3 regions of the Pseudonocardia sp. NPDC049154 genome follow, and region 1 is predicted to be linked to each of the others. Evidence: riboswitches for the same ligand, from Rfam matches in the RefSeq annotation. Region 1 holds a riboswitch; each other region holds the start of a gene.
What was found. Region 1 has a riboswitch for S-adenosylmethionine ahead of AB0B41_RS02480 (hypothetical protein). Riboswitches for the same ligand answer to the same signal wherever they lie in the genome.
Positions count from the first base shown of each region.

Region 2: it holds a riboswitch for S-adenosylmethionine, as region 1 does, so the genes downstream of both, AB0B41_RS03500 (LLM class flavin-dependent oxidoreductase) here and AB0B41_RS02480 (hypothetical protein) in region 1, are expected to answer to the same signal.
Region 3: it holds a riboswitch for S-adenosylmethionine, as region 1 does, so the genes downstream of both, thrC (threonine synthase) here and AB0B41_RS02480 (hypothetical protein) in region 1, are expected to answer to the same signal.

Region 1 covers NZ_JBEZDN010000002.1:141,932-148,294, reverse strand. The annotation lists gene AB0B41_RS02520 (hypothetical protein) at 1-340, shown strand, start outside; partial or broken gene AB0B41_RS02515 (MFS transporter) at 337-558, shown strand; gene AB0B41_RS02510 (LLM class flavin-dependent oxidoreductase) at 719-1,543, opposite strand; gene AB0B41_RS02505 (hypothetical protein) at 1,554-2,093, opposite strand; gene AB0B41_RS02500 (hypothetical protein) at 2,118-2,315, opposite strand; gene AB0B41_RS02495 (2OG-Fe(II) oxygenase family protein) at 2,354-2,818, opposite strand; gene AB0B41_RS02490 (hypothetical protein) at 2,976-3,092, opposite strand; gene AB0B41_RS02485 (hypothetical protein) at 3,089-3,217, opposite strand; gene AB0B41_RS02480 (hypothetical protein) at 3,316-3,540, opposite strand; SAM riboswitch class I at 3,708-3,798, opposite strand; gene AB0B41_RS02475 (class I SAM-dependent methyltransferase) at 4,010-4,765, shown strand; gene AB0B41_RS02470 (ABC transporter permease) at 4,835-5,611, opposite strand; gene AB0B41_RS02465 (ABC transporter substrate-binding protein) at 5,608-6,363, opposite strand, start outside.
Region 2 covers NZ_JBEZDN010000003.1:165,548-171,910, reverse strand. The annotation lists gene AB0B41_RS03520 (LLM class flavin-dependent oxidoreductase) at 1-748, opposite strand, end outside; gene AB0B41_RS03515 (Dabb family protein) at 1,071-1,361, shown strand; gene AB0B41_RS03510 (DUF6319 family protein) at 2,046-2,423, shown strand; gene AB0B41_RS03505 (CocE/NonD family hydrolase) at 2,458-2,841, shown strand; SAM riboswitch class I at 3,062-3,153, shown strand; gene AB0B41_RS03500 (LLM class flavin-dependent oxidoreductase) at 3,359-4,507, shown strand; gene AB0B41_RS03495 (LLM class flavin-dependent oxidoreductase) at 4,507-6,363, shown strand, end outside.
Region 3 covers NZ_JBEZDN010000062.1:37,584-43,946, forward strand. The annotation lists partial or broken gene AB0B41_RS25785 (ComEC/Rec2 family competence protein) at 1-483, shown strand, start outside; gene thrC (threonine synthase) at 823-2,088, opposite strand; SAM riboswitch class I at 2,095-2,239, opposite strand; gene holA (DNA polymerase III subunit delta) at 2,465-3,433, shown strand; gene rpsT (30S ribosomal protein S20) at 3,614-3,880, opposite strand; gene AB0B41_RS25805 (circularly permuted type 2 ATP-grasp protein) at 4,289-5,944, shown strand; gene AB0B41_RS25810 (alpha-E domain-containing protein) at 5,944-6,363, shown strand, end outside.

The sequences.
Region 1 (6,363 bases):
CCGGCCGCTGCGCACCGCGGCGGCGTGGCGGGAGCTGGCCGCGCAGCGCGGGTTCACGATGCGGGAGCTGGTGCTGCACCTCAACGACACCGTGGAGTTCGTGGGCACCCCGTCGGCGGTGGCCGACGAGCTGGCCCGGTACGTCCGCGCCGGGGCGATCGACGGGCTGAACCTGCAGGCGAACTCGGTGCCCGGCGGCTTCGACGAGGTCGTCGACCGGCTGGTCCCCGCCCTGCAGGACCGCGGCGTCTACCGCACGGAGTACGAGGGCACGACGCTGCGGGAGAACCTGGGGTTGCGGCCCGCGGTCGCGCGCCGGCACCGCGCGGTCCCCGCATGACCGCGGCCCCCTCGGCCGCACGTCCCCCCACGGTTCTGGCGGTCTGCCTCGCCACCGGGTTCACCACGCTGATCGACCAGGCGATCCTCACCGTCGCCGTCCCCGCGCTGCGGGCCGACCTGGGCGCGACCGGCAGCGAGATCCAGTGGGTCCTGGCGATCTACTCGCTGACCTTCGGCCTGGCGCTGATCCCCGCGGGCCGGCTCGGCGACGCCTACCGGGCGCGGCCGCCTGCTCGTCGGCGGGCTTGCCCTGTTCAGCGCGGCCAGCCTGGTCGGCGCGCTCGCGACCGCGCCCTGGGTCCTGATCCTGGCCAGGCTGCTGCAGGGGATCGGCGCGGGCACGGCCAACCCCCACCCTCGGCGGGAGATCGTCGCGTCAGCATCCGGCGCGCCGCTCGGTCTGGGGGACGACGGGCGGCGGCTCGTGCGGCAGCGGCGGGCCCACGGCCCTGCGGGCGCCCGACCGCCGGGGCCGCCTCGAACTGCAGGTACCGCGAGAAGATCCCCTCGGCGTGCCGGGCGGCGAAGTCGCGGCCCTCCGCGGACTCCCCGCCTGGAACAGGACCGGCTGGCCCTGCGGGCTGGGCGGGAGCTGCGGCCACGCCCGGCGTGCGCCGCGGACCACCGGGCTCAGCGCACCGGGCACGGACCACGCGTCGGAGCCGGGCACCGCGCCCTCCGGCCAGGCGGCCCACAGCGCCTCGACCGTCCCGAGATGCTCCTCGGCGTTGCGGTAGCGGTCGCTGTGCCCGACCTCGCCGCCGCGCCGGAAGTTCTCGCCGGTCCAGTCGTTGTCGGTGGTCACGACGTTCCAGCCGGCCCGTCCCCCGCTCAGCACGTCCACGGTCGCGAGCCGGCGGGCGAGGTCCACGGGATCGGTGAACGTCGTGTTGAGGGTCGCGACCAGGCCGATCCGCTCGGTCACGGCGGCGAGGTGCGCGAAGAGCACCAGCTGGTCGGGGCGACCGGTCACCGAATGGTCGGTGATCCGCCCCAGGTGCTCGCGCAGTCGCTGGCTGTCGCCGAGGAACAGGGTGCTGAACAGACCGCGCTCGGCGGTCTGCGCGAGCCGGCGCCAGGCGGCGAAGTCGTAGTACACGTCGTTGCGCTCGGCCTCGGACCAGACGTAGGCCGGGCCGAAGCCGAAGAAGCCGGCGAGGTGGAGACGGGCGTCCGGGCGGGCGTGGTGCGGAGCGGCCATGGAGCTCCTCTCAGGAGGCGTAGCGGCCGGCGGGACGCGGCAGGTCCAGCAGGTCGCGCAGGGTGCGTCCGGGTGCGGGGCGGCGGAGGTCGAGGGCCGGGAGGACCCCGGCGGCGAGGACGGGGAGGTCGCGGTCGAGCACCGCGGGAAGCAGCCGGACGGCGTCGACGTGCGGGGTGATCCGACGCAGCAGCGCGACGAGGTCCGCGGCCGGGCCGACGTGCCGCAACCGGGCGCCCGGCCGCCACCGCGTGCGCGCGTCCAGGGTGGCGACGAGGCCGGCGTCGAACGCGACCTCGACCTCGGCGAGCACCCGGGGCGCCCGGGCACGTGACGCGGCGGCGACCACGGCGTCCGCGGTCGGCGCGGCGACCGTCTCGACGTCGACCAGGTCCGGTGGGAGCGTCCCCACCGGGGCGAGCACGACGACCTGGCCCTGTGGGGGCCTGGGGACCAGCGCCGGGCCCCGGATGCCGAAGGTGCGCTCCCGGAAGTCGACGTGGTGCACCCGGTCGGCGTCGAGGAAGCGGCCGGTGGCCTCGTCGGCCACGATCGCGTCGTCCTGCCAGGAGTCTCAGAGCCGCCGGGCGGCGTCGACGACGTCGGCCGCCTCCGCGGCGAGCACCGACGGATCGGCCTGGTGCCGCACGCCGTGCGCCGCGGCGCGGGCGGCGGTCGCCTCCGTGCCCAGCAGCCAGCCGGCCCGGCCCCGCGAGCCGTGGTCGAGGCTGGAGAGCTGGTTCGAGACGTGGAACGGCTCCGCGTGGACCACGTGCCGTGCCGATCTACCAGACGACGTCCTTCCGGACGTCACGCCCGCCTCGCCCGCACGTCCGACCAGTACTTCTCGGCCACCCGCGGGTGCGAACGGAGCCAGCCCACCACGGCGTTCTCCCCGAACTGCGCGTGCAGGGGGTTGTCCGGGTCCTCGCTCACCCCGCGGACCTGCGCGGCCAGCTCGGCGGGCAGCTCCAGCGGCTCGACGACGGCGTCCAGCCGCGGGCCGAGGAAGAACGGCACCGAGAACCGGTCCACCCCCACCGGTGGGCTGACCACCCGGTGCCGGGTCGCTGTCAGGTAGCCCTGCGTCGCGATCTCCAGCATCTCGCCGATGTTGACCACGAACGTGCCGGGGATCGGGGTGGCGTCGATCCACCGCCCGTCCGGACCTTCGACCTGCAGCCCGCCCACCTCGTCCTGCTGCAGGAGGGCGAGGTAGCCGTAGTCCTTGTGCACGCCGACGCCCTGGTCGGAGTCCGGGTCCGGGCGCCCCACGGCAGCGCCGTGGGCCACTGGTTCGGCCCGATCAGCCGCACCCAGTCCGGGTCCCCCGGCCGCTGCTCCACCGGCGCTCGGGCCCGACGTCGATCTGCTCGCGCCAGTCCGCGGTGCCGCTGGTGTGCTCGGTACCGGTGCGGGTGTAGCCGCGGAACTAGGGCGAGTGGACGTTCTCGATCTCCAGCCGCTGCTCCACGGGCAGCGCGAAAAAACGCCGGGCCAACGTGTCGATGCCGCCCGTCACCTCGGCGGGGACACCGTGCCCGGTCACGTAGGAGAAGCCGACCTCGCGGGCGGCGGCGCGCAGTTCGGCCCGGAGCGGGCGCGCTCCTCCGGTTCGGCGCGGAAGCGGGAGAGGTCGACCACGGGCAGCGTGTCGACGGCGGGTCCGGTCATCCGGTCCCTCGGCTGGTCCGGGCCGCCGACGGCCGCCACCGGTCGGGGCGGCGGCCGTCGGAGGCGACTACGTCGGTCCTGCGGGTCCTGGTGCGCCGTCAGCCCGGCGTGCGCGACGGGGCGGTGCGCGCCACCGCGAGCCGGTGGGCCGCCTCGGCCGCGATCAGTTCCCCGTCGGCGGTGGCGTCGCCGGTGGCGCGCCGGCGGTGCTGCTCGACCAGCGCCTCGAGCGACGCGAGCAGTCGGTCGCCGAGGTCGGGACGACGGTCGAGGGCCGCCGGCTCGGTCGGATCGGTGGGATCGGGAGGAACGGGTACGGACATGGCTGTGCTCCGGGAGGACGCAGGATCGGGGACGACGGGGCGTCCGCGGCCGGCGGTCGCCGGCGGGCGGGCGCGGTGGTCGTCACCGACAAAGGGCGGCCTCGGTGCGGCAGAAGTCGACGTGCCGGCGCCGGGACCAGATCTCCTGGCTCCTCGTGCGCACGGCTCCCCCATCCCTCCCGGCGGAAGCACCGGCACCGTTCGGTGCGGTTGCTGCGGCGTCGTCGAGCCGGGTCTCTCGGCCGCTCAGGATGGACAACCTGCACTCAACCCGTCACCCGTTCCGATTGTCAAGCGCGTGAACGTGCAGGTGCCACGGCCACCACACCCCCACTGAACAGGCGAAACGTCCGGACATCCCGCTCCGCCGTCCACCTGGCGGCACCGCGGGGCGGTGTCCTCCGACCATGATCGGCGGCCGGGAGGAACTCGATCGACACCCCGCCACCGGGCGGCGACGCTGTTCGGTGTGCCGACGAGCGATGTGTGGGACGTTGCGACTGCGGAGCGCTACGACGAGGTCAACGCCGACAGGTTCGCCCCGGAGGTGCTCCACCCCGCCGTCGCGTTCCTGGCCCGCCTCGCCGGGCCCGGACCCGCCCTGGAGTTCGCCGTCGGGACCGGGCGCGTCGCGATCCCGCTCGCCGCCCGCGGCGTGCCCGTCACCGGCATCGAGCTCTCGGAACCGATGCTGACCCGGCTGCGCGGCAAGGTGGACGCCGAGACGCTGCCGGTCGTCGTCGGGGACATGGCCACGACCACCGTCCCGGGGTGGTTCTCGCTCGTCTACCTGGTCTGGAACAGCATCGCCAACCTGTGCACGCAGGACGAGCAGGTGACCTGCTTCCGCAACGCCGCCCGGCACCTCGGCCCGGGCGGGCGGTTCGTCGTCGAACTGTGGGTGCCCCCGCTGCGCCGACTGCCACCGGGCCAGCTGGCGGTCCCCTTCGACGTCGGCGACGGGCATGTCGGCGTCGACACCTACGACCTCGTCGGTCAGCACACCGTCTCGCACCACTACCGGCGCGACGCCGACGGGACGGTGACCTACCGCGCCGGGAACTTCCGCTACATCTGGCCGTCGGAGTGCGACCTCATGGCCCGCCTGGCCGGGCTCGACCTGGAGGAACGGTTCGCGGACTGGGACCGCACCCCCTTCACCTCCGACAGCGAGGGCCACGTGTCGGTCTGGCGCAAGCCGCCCGGCCGAACGATTCCGACGTGACCGGCACGACCCCCGCGACCAGCGTCGTGACGCATCGCAGGCTCCGCGTCGCCGGCAGCGCTCCCCGTCTCAGGCCGACCGCAGCAGCCGCCGGGCCAGGGTGTCGAGCAGGTAACCCAGCACACCGATGACCAGGATGACGGCCATGACCTTGTCGTACGCGAGCTGGTCGCGGGAGTTGAGGATCTCGTAGCCGAGCCCGGAGGTGACGCCGAGCATCTCCGCGGGCACCAGGACGACCCAGGCGAGGCCGAGGGCGAGCCGCAGCCCGGTGAGCAGGTGCGGGCGCACGGTCGGCAGCACGACGGTGGTGAGCACCTCACCGCGGGTCGCGCCGAGCGAGCGCACGGCGAGGACGTGGCCCGGGTCGACCGACCGCACGCCGGCGACGGTGTTGAGCACCACCGGCCACACCGCGGCCGCCGCGACCAGGAACACGACGGGCCGGTGCCCGATCCCGAACACCCCGATCGCGACCGGGGCCCAGGACAAGGGCGAGATCATCCGGAGGAACTGGAAGACCGGGCGGGTGGCCTCGTCGACCCTGGTGGACGACCCCACCGCGAGCCCGACGGCGACGCCGAGGACCGCGGCGACGAGCAGGCCTCCGAGCAGCCGGCGCAGGCTGGTGAGCACGTCGTCGAGCAGGACACCGCTCGTGGCCAGGTCGACCAGGGCGGGCAGTGACCGTTGCGGCGCGAACGCCGCGAGCAGGTTCGGCGGGGCGACGAGCACGGTGGTGACGAACCACCACAGCACGACCGCGACCACGACCCCGGCGAGCGGGACCGCGAACCGCGGGGGCGTGCGCTGCTCGGGGGCCGGACGGGTCGAGAGCAAGGTCATACCGGAGACACCTCTTCGGTCCGGGTGAGCGAGGGCGGCAGGCCGAACGCGGGGGGCCCGCCGAGGGCGTCGATGCTGCGGCGCACGAAGCGCTCGTCGGTCAGCTCGGCGTGCGCCGTGGCCGCGTCGATCCGGTCGAGAAAGCCGCGGTCGCCGTCGACGACGGTCTCGCGCATGGCCCCGACCAGCGCCTCGGTGTAGGAGGGGAAGGGGTACGGGGCGAACCCGATCCGCTCCCCCGCCCAGTCCGGGTGCCGCAGCGTCGCGGCGTGGTCGGCCTGCGGGTAGGTCAGCGCGCGGGTGATCGCGGGCAGCGGCTGGGGCAGGTAGCGGTCGGCGGACAGCAGGCCGGCGGTGTCCTTGCGGTGCGCGCCGATCCACTGCTGGGCGGAAGTCACGCCGTCCGTCACGGCCTGCACTGCCTCCGGCGCCTCGTCGATCAGGTCCTGGCGGACCATGACGACGCAGCACGCGTGGTCGCGCCAGGCGTCGCCGACGAACCGGGCGATCCGCCCGACCTTGCGGATCTCCGCGGCGGCGTTGAACGGGTCCGCCACGATGTAGCCGGAGACCGCGCCGGTGCTCAGCGCGGGAAGCATGTCGGCGGGGCTCATCACCACGAGCTGCACCGTCCCGGCCTCGGCCGACGGGTCCTCGCGCACCACCGCCCGCAGGCCCGCCCCCCGCAGGATCCGTTGGAGCATCACGTTGTGGATCGACCACCAGAACGGGATCGCGACCCGGCGCCCGGC
Region 2 (6,363 bases), on a different contig from region 1:
GGACGTTCTCCGGGATGTGGTCGTAGGCGGCGGCCCAGATCCGGCCACCCTCGCCGAGCAACTCGTCGATCACGTCGTGCTCCACCGCCCAGTGCAGGAACAGGCCTGCCGCGTGACCCGCCGCGTCGATCGCCCGCTCGGAGCCGGGGTCCTCGCCCTCGTCGAGCACCGTGCCGATCACCATCATCATCTGCGGGTCGAACCCGGGTTCCGGTGCGGTGATCCGCAGGAGCTCGGCACCGAGGTCCCGTGCGACCGTGGTTCCCTTGGGGCCCTCGCCGGCCACGCCCCAGGCCACGGTGATCGGCAGGGCCGGGCCGAAGCGCTCGTCGGGGTGGATCAGCTGCATGATCGCCCCCTCCCACTCGACCTGCTCGCCGCGCAGCAGCGCCTGCACGATCCGCGCGTAGTGCTCGACCTTCGCCCACGGCACCGGCGGCCTGCCCATGGCCAGCCGCCCGGTGAACCCGCTGCCGATGCCCACCATCACGCGCTCCTGGCCCGCGGTGTGCACCAGCGTCGTGATCGCGGACGCGGTGACCATCGGGTGCCGCAGGCTCGGGATCAGCACTCCCGGTCCGAGCACGATCCGGTCGGTCAGCTCGGCGGAGCGGTTGAGCACCATCCATACATCGGGGTAGAGAGCGGGCGAGTCGTAGCACAGGGCCCGCTCGTAGCCGAGTTCCTCGGCGATGCGGATGTGCTCCGGAGTCTCCAGCGACGTGGCGAACGAGCATCCCAGCTTCATTGTCAGGGCCTCTCCGGGTCGTGGGGGACACACGCTCTCGGCCGCAGCGGTGCCAGGCGCACCAAGCTAGAGCCGGTGCTCGACGCTTGTCAATCGTCGATAACCAGCGTGTGCCATACCGGATGCCCTGAGATGTGAAAGCTGAGCCAATCAGGATGTGCCAGCTACGTTGGCTTGTGAGGATGAACTTGCAGATGGAGGCCATCTATGCCGTGTTCCGCTGGTCGCCCGAGAGTCGATCTCGCCGTCACCTCTCGTGCGACGGGAGCGCAGATGTCTATCATCGCTAACCTAGTCCTGTGCCTGCGACACGGAGGTCGCCATGCTGATCCACTGCCTCACCCTCAGGTTCACGAGGACGGCGACCGAGGCCGAGATCGAGGCGTTCCGCACTGCTCTCGCCGCGCTGCCGGACGAGCTGGACTTCATCGTCCGCATCCGCCAGGGCCGCGACCTCGGTGAGCGCCCGACGAACGCCGACTACGGGGTCGTCATGGAGTTCGAGAGCGCCGAGGACTTCCACGCCTACCTGACCCACCCTGCGCATCTCGCCCTGCCGCGGAGCCATGTCGAGTCCCTGCAGAGCGTTCAGTTCATGGTCGACGGTGGATGACGACGTCGGCCCCCGGTAACCCGGTGCGCCGATGCGACTTCGACGCGAAGGTGCTCGCGGGCGTCGAGTCCGTGCTTGTGGCCCACGGAACGCACGACGGCAGGAACTCCTCGGCTGAAGGAGGGTGCCCGCGATGCAGGATGTTGATCTCCGTCGTGACCGACTGGACGGTCAACGGTGCTCTCCGACGTGCCGTCGACATCAGCCGTCACGGACCGCCCAGTCGGAGCTGTCGAGGACGGTGCGCGGCCCGTGGAGCTCCGGGTGAGAATTCACCGGCGAGCAGGGGGGAGCTGACGGATGGCAGGACAGGGTTCGACCGCGGCACAGCATGGGCTGACCGGGCGGGACGTGACGGCGGTGCGCCAGGAGGTGTCCGCGGGCAAGACGGTGACGGTCTGGTTCACGACGGCCGCAGTCGGGGTGCCGGCGGGCGGGTCCGCCAAGGTCGTGGCCGTCGGTGATGTCGAGGAGGGTGACTTCATTCAGGTTCGCCCCGCAGGCTCGCGGGATGCGGTGTTCTGCTCGCCGAGCGAGCTCACGCGGAGCAGGCCGGCCCGCAGGCCGGCGACGTCGCGACAGCCGGCGGAGACGGCCGCGGACGACACGACGGCTCCACCTGCGACGCCCGCCCGTCCCGTCCGCGCTCGGCGGTCTGCCAGGTCCACGGCGTCGGCTGCGCCGTTGACCTCGACCCCCGACCTACCTGGGCCGGCAGAGTCGGCGCCCGAGCAGCCGACACCGGTGAAGTCCGGGAAAGCCGCCCCCGCGCGTACCCGTAAGCGAGGCGAGCGCTCGGGTGCGCTGACGGTCAGCCTGACCTCGAGCGCCGAAGGCGACTGGACGGTGGAGGTGTTGGTGGGCGCGAAGCGGGTCGTGTCGTCGACGCCGGTTCAGGCGACCGACGTCGCGGCGGTGTCCCGCTCCCTTCCACCGGCGGTCGCCGAGGTGATCACGTCGGCACTGGTCGAGGCCCGTCGGCGTCAGCAGGAGCGTGTGGCACAGCTGCGCGAGGAGCTCGCCGCCGCCCAGCGAACCCTCGAGCAGCTCGGCGTCGACTGAGGACAAGCGGAGGCTCTGACGGCGGCCACGGGACATCGCCGTCGGCGGCATGCGCGCCACGACTTCAACCCCGCGCTGTTCCGGGCGGCGGCCGAGGCCGGCAAGGCTCCGCCCCCGCTACCACGAGGGACTCGCCCGGCCGGACCTCCTGACCCCCGGCGAGGTCTACGAGATCGAGATCGACATGGCCGCCACGGCCAACGTGTTCCGCGCCGGGCACCGCATCCGAGTCGACGTCTCCAGCGGCAACTTCCCCCGCTTCGACCGCAACACCAACACGGACGGCAGGATCTGCGAGGAGTCGATCGACGACGCTGTGGTCGCGCGTAACACGGTGTGGACGGGTCCCCGACGTCCCAGCCGGGTCTGCCTGCCTCTTCGCCAGCCCGGGGGGACCGGATCAACGAGGACTCCCTAGCGCGCCGACACCTTCGCCCGTGTCGAGGTCAACCGGATCCCGACGCGACGAAGGCCGCGTTGACGTTCTGAGGAGGCCATCGCAGAGGAGTTGGCCGAGCGGTTTCGCTGTCCCTGCGAACCCCGGCGGTGACGGCAGCGGGGCCTGTGAGCACCTCGTCGGTCCGGAGGATTGACGGCGGTCGCACCGCGGGACGTAGAGTCGGACCACGGCCTCCGGGCCACCATCCAGAGCGGCCGAGAGACCTGGCTCGACGACGCCGCAGCAACCCGCCGGCCACGGCACGGGTGCTCACGCCGGGAGCGATGGGGGCAGTGGTGAGGGTCGGGGCAGCGGCGAGGGGCTCGTGGTCGCCGCCGACGGTGGGGTTCGTCGGCGCCCGCAGGCGACACGTCGACCTGCTCCGGGTCGCCAGCGCCTGCTGTCCGGGCTGACCGCCGGCTGCCCCCGCGGCAGCCCAGCCGCTCAGTCGCTCTGGTGGCCCGTCGTCGAACCGGGCCCCGTCCCGGAGGTACGCATGTCCGCCCACCGTCCGCCGCTGTCCGTGCTCGACCTCTCGCCGGTGCCCGCCGGCGGGACGGCCGGGGACGGGCTGCGCCATTCGATCGACCTGGCCCAGGTGGCCGAGCGGGCGGGCTACCACCGCTACTGGGTCGCCGAGCACCACCTCAACCCGGGCGTCGCCTCGTCGTCGACGCCGGTGCTGGTTGCCCTGATCGCCGCGGCCACGGAGCGGATCCGGGTCGGGTCGGGCGCGGTGCAGCTGCCGAACACGGCGCCGCTGTCGGTGGCCGAGCAGTTCGGGACGGTCGGCGCCGTGCATCCCGGGCGGATCGACGTGGGGCTCGGCCGGTTCGACCTGCACAAGCTGCTGACCCTGATCCGGCAGGGCCAGGCGGCAGGCGCGGCGGACGGTGCCCAGGCCCCGCCGCCTCCGCCCGCCCGGGTCGTCGACGGGCTGCTGATCCCGCCGCCCGCCCGGTTCGTCGGGGACCTGTCGCTGTTCGGGACCTTCGGCGAGCTCCTCGGCTTCAGCGCGGACGACCTCCCGCCGGACTACCGCGCGCAGGTCCTGGACATCCTGTCCTACTTCGACGGGACCTCCCGCCGCGCGGACGGGCGCCCGCTCGAGGTCACCCCGGCCAAGGGCGCGGACGTGGAGGTGCTGGTCCTGGGCGCGAGCGCCGGGGCGAGCGCGCAGGTGGCGGGTGAGCTGGGCCTGCCGTTCGCGGCGAGCTACCACACGGTGCCGAACGCGGTGCTCGACGCGGTGGAGGCGTACCGGGCTGCGTTCCGCCCCGGTCGGCTGGCGCGGCCGCAGGTGCTGGTCTCCGCGGACGTCGTCGTCGCGGACGACGACGAGCGGGCCCAAGAGCTCGCCGCGCCCTACGCGCAGTGGGTCCTCGACATCCGCAGCGGCCGCGGCGCACAGCCGTACGTCACGCCGGAGCAGGCGCGGGCCCGCGAGTGGACCGCCCAGGAGAGGGCCGCGGTGCAGGACCGGGTGGACACCCAGTTCGTCGGGTCGCCCGCCACGGTGACCGAGCGGCTGGAGACGCTGGCGCGGGTCACCGGCGCGGACGAGCTGATCGTCACGACGATCACCACCGAGCACGCCGACCGGGTGCGCAGCTACGAGCTGCTCGCGAAGGCGTGGGGCGTCTGATGAGCCGGGACGGGATCTTCCTCGCCTACAACCTGCGGACCTACGGCAACCTGCCCGAGGCCTGGCTCTCCCCGCGGCTGAAGCGGTTCTCGCTGTACGACCCCGCGTACTGGGCGGAGTTCGCGCAGCTCGCGGAGGCCGGGCTGCTCGACGCCGTGTTCACCGGGGACGGCTCGCAGATCACCGACCCGACCACCGCCGTCGCGGACGGGCTGGACCGCTTCACCGCGTGGACCGCCGCGATCGAGGCGACCGAGCACGTCGGCTTCATGCTGACCGCGTCGACCACCTACAACGACCCGTTCCGGCTGGCCGAGCGGCTGCTCTCGCTCGACGTGCTCAGCGGCGGCCGGCTGGCCTGGAATGTCGTGACCTCGCACTCCGGCGCCGCCGCGGCAAACTTCGGGCTCCCGGCGCACCCGCCGCGGGACACCCGCTACGCGCGCGCCGAGGAGTTCGTCGGGATCGTGACGGACCTGTGGTCGGGCGCCGCGGTGGACCACGAGAGCGACCAGTTCACGGTCCGCGGGCGGCTCGCCGTGCCGCCGTCGCGGCAGGGGCGGCCACCGATCGTGCGGGCCAGCACGTCCGACGCCGGCCGGTCCCTGGCCGGTCGGTACGCCAACGGGGTGTTCGCGGCAGACCTGACCCGGGCCGGGGCCGTCGAGCACAGGACGGCGTTCCGTGGGGACGCCCGCCGGTTCGGTCGCCCGCCCGAGCACCTCGACTACCTCTCGGGCCTGCGGCTGGTGCTGGGGAGCACGCAGGCCGAGGCGGAGGCCAAGGTCGCGGACGTCTACTCCCAGTCCCCGGACCAGACCGCCGAGCAGGTGGCCTGGCTGAGCTCGCTGATCGACTTCGACGTGTCGACGCTGGACCCGCAGGAGCCGCTGCCGGTGGAGCTGCTGTCCGCGCAGCGGCTGGCGGAGCTGCCCGCGAGCGAGACGGTCAGCCTCGGGTTCCGCGCGTCCGTGCACGGGTTCTTGCGGGAGCACGCCGGGCTGCCGCTGGCCCAGCTGCTGGTTCGCAGCCGGTTCGTCGGGTCCGGGCACTCGACGTTCGTCGGGACCCCCGAGCAGCTCGCCGACCGGCTGGAGGACTGGTACAAGGCGGGCGCGGCGGACGGGTTCGTGCTCGCCCCCGACCTGACGCTGGAGACCCTGCAGGTCCTGGTCGACGAGCTGGTCCCCGCGTTGCAGCGCAAGGGGCTCTACAAGCGTGGGTACACCTCGGACACCTTCGCGGGGCACCTGAACCTGCCGCCGTTCCCGGGCGCGGGCGAGCTCCGGTTCGACGCCGATCCCGCCCGCCGGGCGGCCGCCCGCGCGACCGTGCTGGCCCGGCGGGCCGATCCGCGCGCGGAGGATCCGTCCGCGGCGGCGCCCCACGGCGTGGCCGAGCCGTTCACCGCGCGGGGTCCACTGAACGTGGCCGCCCTGACCGGGAACGCCCTGCTCGAGGCGGTCGCGGACCCGGACCGGCTCTCCGCCGACCCGGACGTCTACGTGCTCGGCCTGGACCGGGTCCTCGGCCCGGCCCCCGAGTCCGCGCTGGACCCCACCACGGCCGCGGCGGTGCTGGGCCTGCGCCGCCCGGACCTGGCGTTCCTGCCGGTGGTCGCGGTCGAGCGCGAGCACCCCTGGAACCTGGCGCGCACTGTGGCCAGCCTGGAGCACTGGCTGCGCGGGCGGACCGGGGTGGTGCTCGCCGCCCACGACCGGCTCGCCGCCGAGGGCCGGCCCGGGGCCGGGGCGTGGGACCCGGGGCCGTTCGCCGCGCCCACGCCCTCCGGCCCCGCGACGACCGCCGAGGCGGCGCGGATCCTGCGCGCCCTGTGGGACTCGTACCCGAACTCG
Region 3 (6,363 bases), on a different contig from region 1:
GTTCCTGGTCAGGCGGTCCTCGTCGACGTCGGCCCCGACGACGGCCCCACGGACGCCTGTCTGCGCCGGCTCGGCGTCGACGCGCTGGCGCTCGTGGTGGTCACGCACCTGCACGCCGATCACATGGGCGGTCTCGCGGGCGCGCTGCGCGGTCGGGCGGCAGGCGGGGTCGCGCTGGGACCGGCGCACGAGCCGGCCGGGGCCCTGCGTCGGATCGCGCAGCAGGCCGCGGAGGTCGGCGCGCCCGTCCTCGAGCTGACCGCGGGTCGGCGCCTCGCCTGGCCTGCCCTCACGCTCGACGTCCTGGCCCCGGACCGCGCGCCGGAGTACGTCGACGGCGAGGACGGCACCGCCGTGAACAACACGTCCGTGGTGCTCCGCGCGACCACACCGGCCGGCCGCATCCTGCTGGCCGGCGACGTGGAGCTCGACGCCCAGGCCGACCTCCTGCACAGCGGCGCGGACCTGCGGGCGGAGGTGCTCAAGGTGCCCCACCACGGCTCCCGCTCGACCAGCCCGGACTTCCTGCGGGCCGTCGCGCCGCGGGTCGCCCTGGTCAGCGTGGGTGCGGGCAACTCCTACCGGCACCCGAACCCGGGCCTGCTGGACCTCCTGACGACGTCGGGGGCCGTCGTGCGACGGACCGACCAGTCGGGCGACGTGGCCTTCACGCGCGACGACGAACTCGTCGCGCGCGGGGACCCGCTCCCGGGCCCCCGGCGCTCCCGCGCGGGCCGCCGTAACCGGCGCCGGGCCTCCGGAACGACGACGGGCCCGGAGGAACATGTCCTCCGGGCCCGGTCGTGGTCCTGGCGTGCCGGGTCAGCGGCCCTCGAGCGCCTCGCGGACGGCCTTGCTGGTCGACGGCACCGTGGCGGTCGGGCGGGCGTGGGCCGACACGGCGTCGAGCGTCTTCAGCCCGTCGCCGGTGATCAGCAGGACGGTCTCGGCGTCGGGGTCGATCGTGCCGGCCTCGATGAGCTTCTTCGCGGTCGCGACGGTGACGCCGCCCGCGGTCTCGGCGAACACGCCCTCGGTGCGGGCGAGCAGCCGGATGCCCTCGACGACCTCCTCGTCGGTCACGTGGCCGACGGCGCCGCCGGTGCGGCGCACGGAGTCGAGGACGTAGGGGCCGTCGGCGGGGTTGCCGATCGCCAGCGAGCGGGCGATGGTGTCCGGCCGGACCGGCTGGATGAAGTCGTGGCCCTCCTCGAAGGCCGAGGCGACGGGCGAGCAGCCGGTGGCCTGGGCACCGAAGATCTTGTAGGGCTTCTCGTCGACGAGCCCGAGCTTCACGAACTCGCCGAAGCCCTTGTCGACCTTGGTCAGCTGCGAGCCGGAGGCGACCGGGACGACGATCTGGTCGGGCAGGCGCCAGCCGAGCTGCTCGGCGACCTCGTAGCCCAGGGTCTTCGAGCCCTCGGCGTAGTACGGGCGGACGTTCACGTTCACGAACGCCCACTCCTCGTGCTCCGCGGCGAGCTCGGTGGCGAGGCGGTTCACGTCGTCGTAGTTGCCGTCGACGGCGAGCAGGGTGCCGCCGTAGACCGCGGTGGTGGTGATCTTCGCCTGCTCGAGCGAGGAGGGGATCAGCACGACCGAGTCCCAGCCGGCGCGGGCGGCCGCCGCGGCGACGGCGTTGGCCAGGTTGCCGGTGGAGGGGCAGCAGAGGACGGAGAAACCCAGCTCGCGGGCGGCGGCGAGGGCGACGGCCACGACCCGGTCCTTGAAGGAGTGGGTGGGGTTGCCGGTGTCGTCCTTCACCCAGAGCTTGCGGAGCCCGAGCTCGGCGGCGAGCCGGTCCGCCTGGATCAAGCGGGTGAAGCCGGGCTCGGTGTTCGGGAAGGACTGGACGTTCGCCGGGACGGGGAGGAGGTCCTTGTAGCGCCAGATCGACTTGGGACCGGACTCGATCGACTCCCGCGTGACCTGCGGGAAGTCGTAGGCGATCTCGAGCGGGCCGAAACACTGCGGACAGGCGAACTCCGCGGCGAGCGGCGTCTGGTGGCCGCACTCGCGACAGGACAGCGCGCGGGCGGAGCCGAGGTCGAGGGTGGTGCTGGCAGGGGTGTCTGCAGTGAGAGTCATCAGATCTCCTCATCTGTCCCGCTGGCGCGGGCCGGAATTGGCACCTGGTTCGTCGACGTGCGCGCACCGAGCGGTGCGCTGCGCGGATCGTCGTTCGACGCCGGTTGCCGGGGCTTCGTCGGGCCGTTCCCTCTGCCCCTCTGGATGAGCCATATGCAGTTGTGCCGTGCAGGCTTCGTGCGTGGAGCGAGCGCGGCGGCCGGATTGATCCGGATGACAGGCACGTTACGGCACCGGCCCCGCTCCGGGCCAGCCGGACTCACCATCTGGGAGCCGTGTCACGGACTGTCGGTGCCGTGCGCGACGATGGCTCGCGGACCCGGCAGGTGGGCCCCGGTGCGCGGCACCGCGCGACGCGTGCGAGAGGAGCCCGGCCATGCCGGCCACGAAGCCGCCCGCCCCCGTGCAGCTCATCGTGGGAGAAGAGGAGCTGCTGGTCGAGCGGGCCGTGAGCGAGATCCTCCGTGCCGCCCGGGCGGTCGACCCCGAGGCCGACATCCGCCGGTTCCGACCCGCCGAGCTCACCCCGGGCGAGCTGGTCGGGCACCTGAGCCCCTCGCTGTTCGCGGAGGGCCGGGTCGTGGTGATCCAGGGGGCGCACGAGGCGGGCAAGGACCTGGTCGCCGCGATCATGGCCTACGTGGCCGAGCCGGCCGACGGGATCGTGCTGGTCGCGGTGCACGCGGGCGGGGCCCGCGGCAAGCAGCTGGCCGACGACCTGCGGAAGGCCGGCGCGGCCGTCACCAAGTGCGACCGGCTGACCCGCGCCGAGGAGCGCGCCGACTTCGTGCGCGCCGAGGTTCGGCGGGCCGGCGGCTCGATCACCGCCGAGGCCGTGAGCGTGCTGCTCGAGGCGGTCGGCTCGGACCTGCGGGAGCTGGCCTCGGCCACGAACCAGCTGGTCTCCGACACGGGCGGGCAGGTCGACGGCCAGGCCGTGCGCCGGTATCACCGGGGCCGGGCGGAGTCGTCGGGCTTCGCGGTGGCGGACAAGGCGGTCGCGGGGGACCGGGCGGGCGCGTTGGAGGCGTTGCGCTGGGCGCTCGTGCTGGGGGTCGCGCCGGTCCTGGTGGCCGACGCACTGGCCGACGCCGTGCGCACCCTCGCCAAGGTCGGTGCGGCCGGCCGGGGCGATCCCAACCGCCTGGCGGGCAGCCTCGGCATGCCGCCCTGGAAGATCCGCAAGGCGCAGGGGCAGGTGCGGGCCTGGCGGCCGGCGGGCCTCGCGACCGCGATCGCCGCGACCGCGCAGGTCAACGCCGACGTCAAGGGTGCGGCCGCCGACCCCGCCTACGCCCTGGAGCGCGCGGTCCTCGCGGTCGTCGACGCCCGCGGCACCCGCTGACACACGTCACCCGGAGCCGCGCCCCTCCGACGCGTCGTGGAGCCATGACGCCCACAGCCTCGCCATCATCCGAGAACACGTCGACGGCACTGCCCCACGGGAAAGGACAGTGCCGTCGACGGGAACGCTCGACCGGGCGGACCCGGGAGCTTCACCGGGCGCGCGACCGCGCCCGAGGACTCAGGCGCCGATCTTGGCGACGCGCCTGGCGATGGCCGACTTGCGGTTGGCGGCCTGGTTCTTGTGGATGACGCCCTTGCTGGCGGCCTTGTCGAGGGCGCGAGCGGCGGCGCGCTGCAGTTCGACGGCCTTCTCGGTCTCGCCGGCCTCGGCGGCCTCGCGGAACTTGCGGATCGCGGTCTTGACCGACGACTTGACCGACTTGTTGCGCTGACGGCGCTTCTCGTTGGTCTTGACCCGCTTGATCTGGGACTTGATGTTCGCCACGCTGGTGTGCCTCGAGTCTTCCTGGTGCTGGTACGTATCGGGGGGCTCAGGCGACCCCGACCGGTTCTCCACCGATGCGAGCGAGCACGCCGAGCACTCGGTCGTCCATGCTACAACCCGGCGCGGACGGCCCTGCACGGGCCCGCGCTCCGCGGGCCCACGGACCCGGGATCGCACCGCGAACACCCTCTCGGCGGGCGGAACGCGCCGCTCCGCGACGGATCGGGGCCGGTCGTGTCCGTAACGCGGACGTAGCACCGCTCCGTCTGGCTCCGGCCAGGCGAAACGGTCAAGATGACCCCCGTGAGCCGAGCAGTGGACCGCAGACCAGCACGGGCGGGCGGGAAACCCGCACAGGACGACGGGGCCGCTGCCACAGCCGGTGCGGGGACCAACGGGGCCGGCCGCGTGGACGGCTCCGCCCTGTTCGACGGGTACCTGGAGCCGGACCGGCCCAATCCCGACGCGTTCGACGAGATGTTCAACGCCGACGGCAGCGTCCGCGCCCCGTACCGGCACCTGCACGACGCGATCGCCCCGACCGCCGCCGCCGACCTGGCCGCGCGCTCGGAGGCGCTCGACCGGGCGTACATGGACCAGGGCATCACGTTCAGCCTCTCGGGCAAGGAGCGCCCGTTCCCGCTGGACATCGTGCCGCGGGTGATCAGCGCGAGCGAGTGGAGCCGGCTGCAGCGCGGGATCGTGCAGCGGGTGAAGGCCCTCGAGGCCTTCCTCGCCGACGTCTACAACGACGCGCAGATCGTCCGCGACGGCGTGCTCCCGCGCCGGCTGATCACCAGCTGCGAGCACTTCAAGCGCGCCGCGCACCTGCTGAACCCGCCCAACGGGGTGCGCATCCACGTCGCCGGCATCGACCTCGTCCGCGACCAGGAGGGCACGTTCCGGGTGCTGGAGGACAACCTCCGCAACCCCTCCGGCGTGTCCTACGTGATGGAGAACCGGCGCACCATGGCGCGGGTCTTCCCCGACCTGTTCACGCGCCAGCGGGTCCGCGCGGTCGCCGACTACTCGACCCACCTGCTGCACGCCCTGCGCGCGGCCGCGGCGCCCAACGTCGCCGACCCGACGGTCGTCGTGCTCACCCCGGGCGTCTACAACTCCGCCTACTTCGAGCACTCGCTGCTCGCCCGGCAGATGGGCGTCGAGCTCGTCGAGGGCCGGGACCTGTTCTGCCGCGACAACGTCCTCTACATGCGCACGACCGAGGGCGAGCAGCAGGTCGACGTCGTGTACCGGCGGATCGACGACGACTTCCTCGATCCCCTGCAGTTCACGCCGACGAGCGTGCTGGGTGTCGCGGGGATCATGAACGCCGCCCGCGCGGGCAACGTGGTGATCGCCAACGCGGTGGGCAACGGCGTGGGCGACGACAAGCTCGTCTACACCTACGTCCCGCAGATGATCAAGTACTACCTCGACGAGAAGCCGGTCATCCCGAACGTCACGACCTTCCGGTGCTGGCTGGACGAGGAGCGCGGGCACGTCCTCGACGAGCTCGACGAGCTGGTGCTCAAGCCGGTCGAGGGCTCGGGCGGCTACGGCATCCTCTTCGGCCCGAACGCCACGGCCAAGGAGCTGCAGAAGGCGCGCAAGGCGATCCGGGACGACCCCCGCGGGTGGATCGCCCAGCCCGTCGTGCAGCTGTCCACGGTCCCGACGAAGGTCGACGACCGGCTGGTGCCGCGGCACGTCGACCTGCGGCCCTTCGCGGTCAACGACGGCGAGGACGTCTTCGTCCTGCCGGGCGGCCTCACCCGGGTGGCCCTGCCGAAGGGCAGCCTCGTGGTGAACTCCAGCCAGGGCGGCGGCTCCAAGGACACCTGGGTGCTGGCGGCGAGCCGGTCGAGCGAGGCCGAGCGGGAGCTGGGGGAGCGCGGGATCGCGTCGTCCGCCCCGGCCCGCGGCCCCGCCGCCGAGCAGGGTCCCGAGCTGACCCTCGGCCAGCAGCAACAGCAGCAGCAACAGCAGCAGGGCCGCCAGGTCCAGGAGCTCGGCGGGATGCGCCAGGAGCAGCTGCTGCGTCGGACGGAGGTGCTGGGCTGATGCTCGCCCGCAACGCCGAGTCGCTGTACTGGATCGGCCGCTACGTCGAGCGCGCCGACGACACCGCCCGGATCCTCGACGTCTCGGTCCACCAGCTGCTCGAGGACGCCACGATCGACGTCGACGTGGTCGCCCGCCGGCTGCTCGGCGTCATGGGCGTCGACCCCGGCACGGACGAACCGCTCGACGCCTTCTCCCTCACCGAGGTGCTCGGCTACTCCACCGAGACCCTCGGCTCGATCGTCTCGTCGATCTCCAGCGCCCGGGAGAACGCCCGCGGCGCGCGCGAGGTCGTGTCGTCGGAGATGTTCGAGTGCCTCAACGCCACCTGGAACGCCCTGCCCGAGCGGCAGCGCTACGCGCGCTGGGTGGGGCCGCACGCCTTCTTCAGCTACATCGAGGACCGGGCGGCGATGTTC